3 regions of the Aquitalea magnusonii genome follow, and region 1 is predicted to be linked to each of the others. Evidence: predicted binding sites of a transcription regulator. Region 1 holds the regulator's gene; each other region holds the start of a gene.
What was found. Region 1 encodes sigma-54, which starts transcription at its own class of promoters, with help from an activator protein. Its sites were predicted from a motif close to CTGGCACGCTTCATGCTT; they were not measured.

Region 2: the regulator sigma-54 is predicted to act here: its motif matches at 2,285-2,302, upstream of DLM_RS13085 (circularly permuted type 2 ATP-grasp protein).
Region 3: the regulator sigma-54 is predicted to act here: its motif matches at 2,799-2,816, upstream of glnL (nitrogen regulation protein NR(II)).

Annotation. Positions count from the first base shown of each region.
Region 1 is NZ_AP018823.1:246,916-250,713, forward strand. Features, by position in the region: gene hpf (ribosome hibernation-promoting factor, HPF/YfiA family) at 117-440, opposite strand; gene DLM_RS01260 (RNA polymerase factor sigma-54) at 513-1,934, opposite strand; gene lptB (LPS export ABC transporter ATP-binding protein) at 1,938-2,669, opposite strand; gene lptA (lipopolysaccharide transport periplasmic protein LptA) at 2,666-3,220, opposite strand; gene lptC (LPS export ABC transporter periplasmic protein LptC) at 3,210-3,770, opposite strand; gene DLM_RS01280 (KdsC family phosphatase) at 3,767-3,798, opposite strand, start outside.
Region 2 is NZ_AP018823.1:2,760,527-2,764,324, reverse strand. Features, by position in the region: gene DLM_RS13090 (alpha-E domain-containing protein) at 1-810, opposite strand, end outside; gene DLM_RS13085 (circularly permuted type 2 ATP-grasp protein) at 804-2,249, opposite strand; gene DLM_RS13080 (roadblock/LC7 domain-containing protein) at 2,611-2,973, opposite strand; gene DLM_RS13075 (hypothetical protein) at 3,023-3,655, opposite strand; gene DLM_RS13070 (GTP-binding protein) at 3,658-3,798, opposite strand, start outside.
Region 3 is NZ_AP018823.1:3,253,161-3,256,958, reverse strand. Features, by position in the region: gene DLM_RS15510 (LysR family transcriptional regulator) at 1-210, shown strand, start outside; gene ntrC (nitrogen regulation protein NR(I)) at 222-1,679, opposite strand; gene glnL (nitrogen regulation protein NR(II)) at 1,706-2,761, opposite strand; gene DLM_RS15495 (DUF4124 domain-containing protein) at 2,862-3,347, opposite strand; gene DLM_RS15490 (BLUF domain-containing protein) at 3,611-3,798, shown strand, end outside.

The DNA of each region.
Region 1 (3,798 bases):
TGTATGCACGCGGCTACAAAAACTGGCCAATTCTACGTTGCCTTCATCAAAATGAAAAAGGCTCCGTGCAAATAAAAACGGGAACCCGTTGGGTTCCCGCATCGTCGGTCAGGTGATTACAGGGATGCTTCCGGCTGAACTTGCGGAGTGGCGCGATGCTCGCTCTGTTTTTCCTTGTGCTTGAGTACCTGTCGATCCAGCTTGTCCATCAGCGCATCGATGGCAGCGTACATGTCGGAGTCGGTGGCTTCTACGTGGATATCCTTGCCGGATAGGTGAACGTTGACTTCCGCTTTCTGCACCAGCTTGTCCACCGACAGCGTGACGGTGACGTCGATCACATGGTCGACATGGCGGGTGATACGTTCCAGCTTGCTTTCCAGAAATTCACGCAGTGCCGGGGTTACTTCGAGGTGGAGACCGGTTACTTTGAGGTTCATACCCTAACTCCTTCTTGTGTTGACTGCCCGGTCGGGTCGGCCGGGCGAGCGGATATTCTTACAAGGCGTGTTTCACAGTGCCTTGCGCAGATTGACCGGCGGTATCTGCATAGCTTCACGATACTTCGCAACGGTGCGTCTTGCAACCTGTATGCCTTGTTTGCCCAGTTCATCGGCGATGGCGCTGTCGGAAAGTGGCTTGGCCGGGTTCTCGCCATCAATCATGCGGCGGATGTGGGCCTTGATGGCGGTGGCCGAGCATTCGCCACCGCTGTCTGTTTCCAGGGCGCTGCCAAAAAAGTATTTCAGCTCAAACAGGCCGCGCGGGCAGAGCAGGTATTTCTGGGTGGTGACGCGTGAGACCGTGGATTCATGCAGTCCCAGCTCGTCTGCGATGTCGCGCAGGATGAGCGGGCGCATGGCCACTTCACCGTGTTCAAAGAACGCTTGCTGTCTTTCGACTATAGCTTCTGACACTTTCAGAATGGTGTCAAATCGTTGCTGGATGTTCTTGACCAGCCATTTTGCTTCTTGCAGCCGACCGGTGAGTTCTCCTGCGCCGCTGCGGTTTTCCGACAGCATCTGTGCGTATAGCTGATTGACGCGCAGGCGTGGCACTGCCCCGTTGTTCAGTTCTGCCACCCAGTGGCCACGGCGTTTGCGCACGGTGACATCGGGAATGACATAGTGTACGTCTTCGCCGCCAAAGCCGGCTGCAGGGTGCGGGGTGAGTCTGGCAATCAGTTGCTGGGCCTGGCGGATGGCGTCGTCATCCACCCCCAGGATGCGCTTGAGGCGGGTGTAATCGCGGTTGCCAAGCAAGGTGAGGTGTTCGGCCACAATCTTGCGTGCCAGCGCATGGCCGGGCTCTTGCCGGGGCAGGCGGTCCAGTTGCAGGCTGAGCGATTCGGCAAGGCTGCGCGCAGCGATGCCGGCGGGGTCGAATTGCTGTAGCAGGCGCAAGCCGACCATCAGTTCGTCGCTTTCCAGTTCCAGTTCCAGCGGCAGATTGCTGGCCAGCTCTTCCAGATCCACGCTCAGAAAGCCGTTGTCGTCCAGCTCTTCGATCAGTAGCTGCACGATGGCCTGATCGCGGGTGGGGAGGGTAAGTTCTCCCAATTGCGCCAGCAGGTGTTCGCGCAGGCTGACCGGGCAGGGGACGTTGAGCATGGGGTCGAATTCATCGTCGCCATCATTACGGCGACTGCCGCTACCCCAGTCGGTCAGTTCGCCGCTGCTCTCGCTGTGGCTGTCGCCATCACTGCTGTCGGAGGCCGGGGTGGTGGATTCTTCGCCGCTGCTGGCCGTTTCGCTGCTGGGGCTGTCTGTTGCGGGCAGGTCGTCGCCGCGCTCCAGCATGGGATTGTCCAGCAAGAAGCGCTCCACCTCGGTTTGCAGGTCGAGCGTGGACAACTGCAGCAGCTTGATCGACTGTTGCAGTTGCGGAGTGAGGGTGAGTTGCTGTGAAACCCGGAGCTGTAGTGACTGTTTCATGGTTTACAGGTGGAAGTGCTCACCCAGGTAAACCTGGCGCACTTTCTCGTTGTTGACCAGTTCTTCCGGCTTGCCGGATGCCAGCACCGAGCCATCGCTGATGATGTAGGCCCGGTCGCAGATGCGCAGGGTTTCCCGGACGTTGTGGTCGGTAATCAGTACGCCGATGCCACGCTGTTGCAGGAAAGTGATGATTTTCTGGATGTCGATGACGGCAATCGGATCCACCCCGGCAAAAGGTTCATCCAGCAGGATGAAGCGTGGCCGGGTGGCCAGTACACGGGCAATCTCCACCCGGCGTCTTTCGCCGCCGGATAGCGCCAGCGCATTGCTTTCGCGCAGGTGGGCGATGTTGAGGTCGTCCAGCAGCAGGCTGAGTTCCTGTTCCAGCTTGTCGCCTTTGTAACCGGCAATTTCCAGTACGGCGGTGATGTTTTCCTCCACCGTCATCTTGCGGAAAATCGAGGCTTCTTGCGGCAGGTAGCCCAGGCCGAGGCGGGCGCGCTGGTGAATCGGCAGGTGGGTGATGCTGTTGCCATCCAGTGTGATTTCGCCTTCATCTGCGCCGATCAGGCCGACAATCATGTAAAAGCTGGTGGTTTTGCCGGCACCGTTGGGGCCGAGCAGGCCAACGACTTCTCCGCTATGAATCTGCAGGGCCACATCCTTGACCACCGTGCGTTTCTTGAAGCGCTTTTTCAGTCGCTCGACTTTCAGAATGCTGGGGCCGCTCATGGTGCGTTTCCGTCGGGTTTCTTGGCGGCAGGGCTGTTATCCCTGGGCTTGGGCTGGATGATGGCGGTGACGCGGCCACCGTTGCTGCTGGCTCCGCTGCTGACCTCATACATCTCGGTTTCGGTGTTGTAGGTAATCACGTTGCCGATGACCAGATCATTGCCGCGCTTGACACGGGCATTGCCGGTGAGGACGGCGACATGGGTGACGGTGTTGTAATCCAGCTGGTTGGCCTGGCCTTCAATCCAGTCGTTCTTGCCATCCATTTTCTGGCGGAACGTTACCTGGCGACCAGTGGCTTGCATGGTCTGGTTCCCCTGCTTGTCCTGGCTGACGGTGGCGCGGTCGGCATTGAGCTTGAGCGTACCCTGGATGATGATGACATTGCCTTGCCATACGGTGACGCCTTTGAGCTGATCGAGATTGCCGCGGTCAGCGCTGATTTCGATGGGCTTGTCACGGTCAGCCTTTTCGGCATGGGCAGTCTGGACGGTGCCCAGGCTCAGTGCCAGCCAGGCCAGCCGGATAAAGCGGCGGCAGTTATTTTTCATAAGTGACCTTTGCATTGGACAGCAGTTGCAACTGGCCGGCCTGCTGTTGGTAGATGAAGCCGACGGCGCTGCCGCTGGACTTGCCGTAGTAGAAGTGGGTGAGGGCTTCGGACTGGGCAATATGGCGTATGGTATCGATACGCATATTGCTGCTGATCACGCGGGTTTCCTGCTGATTGGCCGTGGCGGGCTGGATCAGCGTGACTTTCTTGTCGAACAGTGCCTGCTTGGTCTTGCTGTTATAGCGACCGCTCTCGCCAATGGCGTGATAGGCCAGAACACCGTTTTTGTAGCTTTGCAGGTCCGGGCTTTCAAAATAGGATTCGGTGCGATCCGGGTATTGCCACATGCGACCGGCGATCAGCTTTTCCTGCAACATGCCCTTGGGGTCAAAGCGGGTGGCCATCACGCCATCGGCAACCACCTCGGGCTTATTGGGGTCCAGGTCGCGCTTGTTGGGTTGCCAGCGGGATACCACGTCCAGCCAGACGGTAAGCAGGCCAGTAATCAGAATCAGCAGAATGGGAAACAGACGGTGCGAGCGGATCATGCCAGATACCGTGCCAGAATAGCGTCAA
Region 2 (3,798 bases), 2.3 Mb from region 1:
CCGGGCCTGGATTTCACTGGCGCGGCGGCGGGCGGCGCGGCCTGCCTGGCCTTCGATGCGCGCCAGTACCTTGTTGATTTCACCAAAGCAGGCACGCAGGCTGCGCGGCATGTCGTGGCGCAGGATCAGCAGTTCGGCCACCCGCTCCGGGGTGATGCTGTCGCGGTAGATGTCGCGGTAGGCCTCGAAACCGGACACCGAGCGCAGCAGCGCCGCCCACTGGTAGTAGTCTAGGATGTTTTCCGCTTCCGGCTCGTTGTCGCTGATCTGCTTGGTTTTCACATTCAGGATGCGCGCGGTGTTGTCGGCGCGTTCGATGAAGGTGCCCAGGCGGGAAAAGTGGAAGGTGTCGTTACGCAGCATGGTGCCGTAGCCCGCGCCGCGGAACAGGTGTGAGCGTTCGCGCACCCATTCCAGAAAGGTGGATGCGCTGCGGGTGTCCAGCCCGCGGCGCTGCCATTCGCGCATTTCCAGCCAGGTGCCATTCACTTGTTCCCACATTTCGGTGGTGATCTTCACCCGCACCACATGGGCGTTTTCCCGTGCATTGCGCATGCAGTTGTAGATGCTGCCGGGGTTGTCGCCATCCAGTGCCAGGTAGTGCAGCACGGCTTGCGGCGTGGGGGTGTGATGACGTTGCAGGAAGTCGGCGGTGCTGCCGGTGACATCCAGCGGCACCAGCAGGTCGTCCTGCGAGGACGCATGCAGCAGTGACATCTGCAGGCTGACATCCAGCAAGCGCGCGGTGTTTTCGGCGCGTTCCATATTGCGTGCCATCCAGTACAGGCACCCTGCCATTCGGCTTAGCATGTGATGTCCTCCTTCAGAATCCAGGTGTCCTTGGTGCCGCCGCCTTGCGACGAGTTGACCACCAGCGAGCCTTCGCGCAGGGCGACGCGGGTGAGGCCGCCGGCCACCAGTTGTACTTTCTTGCCCGACAGCACAAAGGGGCGCAGGTCGATATGGCGCGGCGCAATGCCGGCTTCGACGAAAGTGGGGCAGGTGGACAGCGACAGCGTGGGCTGGGCGATAAAGTTGGCCGGGTCTTCCAGAATGCGCAGCCGGTAGGCTTCGATCTCGTCCTGGCTGGCGGCAGGGCCAACCAGCATGCCGTAGCCACCGGCACTGTGGACTTCCTTCACCACCAGTTCGGGCAGGTGCGCCAGTACATAAGCCAGATCATCCGGCTTGCGCAACTGCCAGGTGGGTACGTTGTGCAGGATGGGTTCTTCGCCCAGATAAAAGCGGATCATGTCCGGCACATAGGGGTAGATGGACTTGTCATCCGCCACGCCGGTGCCCACCGCATTGCATACGCTGACGCGGCCTTCGCGGTACACCGACATCAGCCCCGGCACGCCCAGCATGGAGCCGGCATTGAAGGCCAGCGGGTCCAGGTAGGCATCATCCAGCCGGCGGTAGATCACATCCACCCGCTGCGGGCCGGAGGTGGTGCGCATGTAGACATGGCCGTTCTTGACGAACAGGTCCTGCCCTTCCACCAGCTCCACCCCCATCTGGCTGGCCAGGAAGGCGTGCTCGAAATAGGCGCTGTTGTACTGGCCGGGGGTGAGCACCACCACGGTGGGATTATCCACCTCGGCCGGTGCCACCGAGCGCAGGGTGTCCAGCAGCATATTGGGGTAGTGTTCCACCGGCGTGATGTCGTGGTTGGCAAACAGCTCGGGAAACAGCCGCATCATCATCTTGCGGTTTTCCAGCATGTAGCTCACCCCGGACGGGGTGCGCAGATTGTCTTCCAGCACGTAAAAGCCGCCGTCGCTGTGGCGGATGATGTCCACCCCGGCGATATGGGCGTACACCTGGCGTGGCAGATCTATGCCCTGCATGGCCAACTGGTAGCCGGCATTGGTGAGAATCTGCTCCGGCGGGATGATGCCGGCCTTGAGGATGTCCTGCTCGTGGTAGATATCGTGCAAGAAGCGGTTGAGCGCCGTGACGCGCTGGATGCAGCCTGCTTCCAGCGTTTTCCACTCGCTGGCGGAGATGATGCGTGGAATGGTATCGAACGGGATCAGCCGTTCGGACCCGCTTTCATCGCCATACACGGCAAAGGTGATGCCGACGCGGCGAAACAGGGTGTCGGCTTCGCTTTGCTTGTCGCGCAGCCAGGCCAGCGGTGCCTGGTTAAGCCAGTTGGCGAAACGCTGGTAGGACGGACGGGTGTCCTGATCCGGTGCCAGCATTTCGTCGTAGTGGGTGTGGTCTAGCGGTGTAATCTGGTGCATCGCGCATTCCCCCTTGATGGCTTGTATTGGGGGTAAGGCAATAAGCATGCCCAAAAATGCCGGGCAACCGTCATTTTGACCGTGATACCGGCAGGGACGGGGCTGGCTGAGCGTAAACCACGGTGCGGGCGGGTGGGGAAAAGTCGTGCCGATGCCGTTTTTTCAGCCCGGCATTATGTGCTGATTGATTAATGTTGCTGTAAAAAATACAGAAAAATGACGGCAATGCACCTTAATGACACACGGGTGCAAACTGTGGTGCAAGCTGCGGTTGACAATGGTGCAGAGGCAGCGCTGTCCGGAGCGGCGCTGCCGGGGCTGGCGGGCGTGAAGGCCACCGGCCACCGGTTGCCTGCAGGGCTCAGAGAATTTCTGCGATATTGCGCGCAGCGCGTTTGGCATCGAGGAAAATCAGGCCCAGCTTGGCTTCACGCCGGGCAATCACGGTGAGAACGGCATCCTTGCCGGCATAGCTCATCAGGATGTAGCCGTTGTCACCCTTCACCATTACCTGCTCCAGTTCGCCACGCGCCAGTTCCTTGGCGGTGCGCTCGCCCAGGGACAACATGGCGGCGGCCATGGCACCAACCCGGTCTTCATCCACGTCCTGCGGCAGCAGGGCGGCCATGGTCAGGCCGTCGGACGAGATGATGGCTGAGGCTTCGATATCGGCCGAGGCGCCGTTAAGGTCACTCAGGATGGACTTGAGCATCTGTTCACGCATGGTTTTCTCCAGTGGGTATTCTGTGGCCCGTATCGGGTTTGCTGCTTGTTCAAGCGTAACGACGGCTGAGCAACTCGATCAGCGTCACGAAGTGTTCATCCTGCAGGCGTGGCGTACCGCCAATGACCAGCACGAAAGACTGCTGCCCGACGTGCAGGGGGAAAAATCCCAGTTCGCTCTGCCCTGCCGGATTGCTGACCGACCAGGCGAGGCTGCTGATGTTGAGGTTGTTCTTCAACAGCAGGGCATGGCGGCGGTTAAGCGACATGATGTCGCCGGCCAGGGCGGCGATTTCCTCGGCCGACTCATGATGAAAGCCGGCGGTGGCGTAATACAGGCCATTGTCGTCGGCCAGCAGCGCCCGGCCGGTATCCGACAGCGCCGCCAGCAGTGCGGGTAGCTGGCTTTCCAGATTGACTGCCAGCGAAGGGCGCGGTGCCTCGGTGCCATGCACGAAGTCCAGCCGCTGCAGCCGGTACAGCGTTTCCAGGCCCTTTTCCAGATCGTTGTCGCTCCACTCGGCCAGCAAGGCCTCGGTTAGCGGCACGGAGTGGCCCAGCCGCAGGATCTGGGTGAGCAGCACGCGGGCGGCATCCTGTTCCGGGCTGGATACGGCATAGTAGGCGCCGGCCGGACTGGCAATCGGGTACAGCGCGTCCTTGAGTGCAAGGTTGTCTGACATGATCAGCTTTCCAGCCCGGGATCAATGGAGAACAGCAGGGCCAGCACCAGTTTTTTGACGTCCTCCCGGGAGCGGGCGTCAATTTCGAAAATGGGCGGGCGCATATCGAATTTTTCCAGCAGGGCGGCATAGGTTTCGATGCT
Region 3 (3,798 bases), 1.8 Mb from region 1:
GTGGCGGCCTTGCCGTACTGGGCGGTGCGGCCTTATCTTGAAAAGGGCTATGTGGTGGCGCGTACCATTGGCGATGAGGGCCTGCGCAGCGAGTTGTATGCCGCGGTGCGTAGCGAGGATGCGCCGCTTGCCTTCATGCAGGATTTTCTGGCCACGGTACGGGAGCGCAGCTTCGCCACGCTCCCCGGCCTTACCGTACTGGCAGGCTAAGCAGTCAGGGCCTAGACATGGTCGGCATGTTCGTCATGCCCTTCCATGCCCAGTTCCTGAATCTTGCGGGTCAGGGTGTTGCGGCCCCAGCCCAGCAAATGGGCGGCTTCCACCTTGCGGCCACCGGTGTGGGCCAGCCCGGTGCGGATGCAGCTTTCTTCAAAGCGTCGGGTCAGGTCGTCGATGATGCCGACTTCACCGGCGCGCAGTCGGCGTGCCACTTCTTCGGCCAGGCCCAGCGTCCAGTCCACCACGTGCACGGCACTGCTGATCACCGGGCTGCCATCGCTCTCTGTGGCTGGTGCAGCGGCTTCCGGTTCGCGCAGTTCGGCGGGCAAGTCGCCCACTTCCACCTGCTGGCCCGGTGCCATCACGGTAATCCACTGACACAGGTTTTCCAGTTCGCGCACATTACCGGTAAAGCTGTGGAACTTGATCACTTCCATGGCCGCTTCGGTCAGGCGCTTGGGCTCAACGCCCAGACTGCTGGCGCTCTTGGCCAGGAAATGGCGGGTCAGCAGCGGGATGTCCTCGCGCCGTTCGCGCAAGGGCGGCAGACGCAGGCGGATCACGTTCAGGCGGTGGAACAGGTCCTCCCGGAACAGGCCGCGTTTGACCCGGTCTTCCAGATTCTGGTGGGTGGCGGCAATCACCCGCACATTGGCCTTGATCGGCACATGGCCGCCCACGCGGTAAAAGTGTCCGTCCGACAGCACGCGCAGCAAGCGGGTTTGCAGCTCGGTGGGCATGTCGCCGATTTCATCCAGAAACAGCGTGCCGCCTTCCGCCTCTTCAAAACGACCGCGCCGGGTGGCCAGCGCGCCGGTAAACGCGCCTTTTTCATGGCCAAACAGCTCGGACTCCAGCAAATCCTTGGGAATGGCTGCGGTATTCAGGGCAATGAAAGGCTTGCTGGAGCGCACCGAATGGCGATGCAGCGCTTCGGCCACCCGCTCCTTGCCGGTACCGGACTCGCCGGTAATCAGCACGGTGACGTGCGATTGTGACAAGCGGCCAATGGCGCGGAACACGTCCTGCATGGCGGGAGCCTGGCCTAGCAGCACTGGCATGGCTTCCACCCCGCCAGTGGCTTCGATCTGGCTATTGCTTTCCGCCAGTGCGCGCTCGATCAGTTGCACCGCCTGGTCGACATCAAAGGGCTTGGGCAGGTATTCGAAGGCACCACCTTGAAAGGCGGCAACGGCGGAGTCCAGGTCGGAATGCGCGGTCATGATGATGACCGGCAATTGCGGGTGATCCGCCTTTACCTTGGAAAGGAATTTCAGGCCGTCCGTCCCCGGCATGCGAATGTCGGAAATGATGACGCGCGGCGTATTGTCGTACAGGGCGTTGAGTGCGTCATCGGCACTGGAAAAGCTGTCAAAGCCGATGCCGCTGCGGCCAAGCGCCTTTTCCAGTACCCAGCGGATGGCCTTGTCGTCATCGATGATCCACACCGGGTTATTCATAGCAGCCCTCGTTTCTGTAATTGAGTTCAATCCGTGTTGCTGAAAGGCAGCATCACGGTAAAGCAGGTCTGGCCGGGGCGGGATTCAAATTCGATGCTACCGCCATGCTGATGCACATAGGCCTGGGCCAATGTCAGCCCCAAACCAGTGCCTTCGGCGCGTCCGGTGACCAGGGGATAGAAAATGTGATCCCTGATTTCTTCCGGAATGCCGGGGCCGTTGTCGACAATCTGCAATTTTAATGCCAGCCCATGACGCTTGCGTGCCAGGGTGACTTGCCGGGCAACGCGGGTACGCAAAATCACCTCGCCCTTGGCCTTCATCGCCTGAATGGCATTCTTGACGATGTTGAGCACCACTTGGATCAATTGCTCCTTGTCGGCCACCATCTGCGGCAGGCTGGTGTCGTAATCGCGGCGGATGGTGAGACCCTGCGGATACTCGGCCAGCGCAATGCTGCGCACCCGTTCCAGCACTTCGTGGATATTGATTTCGCTGCGCACATGGCGGCGATGCGGGGCCAGCAGACGGTCTACCAGCGATTGCAGGCGCAGCGCTTCTTCCTGGATGACTTCGGTGTATTCCTTCAGCTCCGGCCGGTCTGACAGCTCATGCTCCAGCAACTGGGCCGCACCGCGGATTCCCCCCAAGGGGTTCTTGATTTCATGCGCCAGGTTACGAATCAGCTCGCGATTAGCCTGTTGTTGCAGCAAAAGCCGCTCTTCATTGGCAATTTTCAGTTGCTGATCCAGCGGTCGCAGCTCGACCAGCGCCAGCCGGCCTTCCGCATCAATCGGCGTCACTGACAGGGCGATATGCAGCGGCTGCTCACCATGCGGCGTACGCAGCTCCAGGTCGTGCTCGATATAGCTGGAATTGTGTTGTAGCGCGGTCGTCAGCGCTTGCCGCAAGGCAGGGCTGTCCTGCAGCAACTCGAACAGGGTGTGGCGCAGCAGCTCGCGCCGGCCTATGGCGAGCAGGTTTTCACAAGCGGGATTGGCAAACTCGAGACTGCCGTCGGCATGGGCAATCAGTACCGGCGTATCGAGTAATTCCAGACCGGCAAAGCTGGGAGAGTTCATGGTGCTCCGAATCGGATGGGGCTGTGCCTGTAGCTGTTAGCAATAAGCACGCCAAGCCAGAGCACAGCGGATGCACGAAATCGGCCTTAATGATGCACCATTATTGTGCAGATGACGCGGACTGCCCCAATTCGCGGCGCAAGGCATCCACGTTCTTCTGTCGCTCGGTCACGGCGTCCTTTAGTTTCTGTACCCGATCCAGGTATTTCTGGTAATTACGGGTTTCGTCGCCGTTGCGAGTGGCGGCACCTTCGGTATAGGCTTTTTGTGCATCAGCCAGTGCCTTTTTCTCGTTGGACAGCTCGCCTTCCAGTATCTTGCGCCTGCCCTCATCACGCTTGGACTGGGTGCCGTTGTCCACGCTGGGGTAGCCATCCGGTGTCGAGGCCGATCGGCTATTGCCTGCTGCGCGCGGTTTACTGGAACCGCCGCCGCCATAGGTGGACAGCGGTGCCAGATGCATGGGCTTGGCACCCTTGATCGGCACATTGGTGAAGGTGACATTGCCGTTGGCATCGACGTATTTGTATACCTCGGCCTGGGCGAGGCTGCAGGTCAGCAGCAGGCAGAAGGCAAGCGTTTTCATGGTTTTGGGCATTAGCGGAGAAAACGGGTGGACGTGACGCTATGATAAGCAAAAGGCTGGCGCACGTCACATCTGCATTGCCGGAACAAGAGGAGGCAATTTGCCAGATGACCGGGAATGCGGCAGCATGCGCTTCATGCGCGCTACTTGCCAATATCATGGACAATCCGCAATCGGCCTGCAGTGCTGGACACAACATCCTTTGATAGCGCGGTATCCGTCAGGACCGGTGTTGACCCGTCACCTATAAGGAAGCTTTGTGCATGTTGATTCAGTTGCTTTATTCCAGCAAGGCTAGTGCTTCCCTGGCGCCTGCTGAACTAACAGCCATTCTCGACCAGTCAGTCATCAATAATCAGGCCAACCAGATTACCGGCCTGCTGTTATACCGGGATGGCTGTTTCCTGCAGTTGCTTGAAGGTGAGGAGGCCGTGGTTGAGGCTACCTTTCG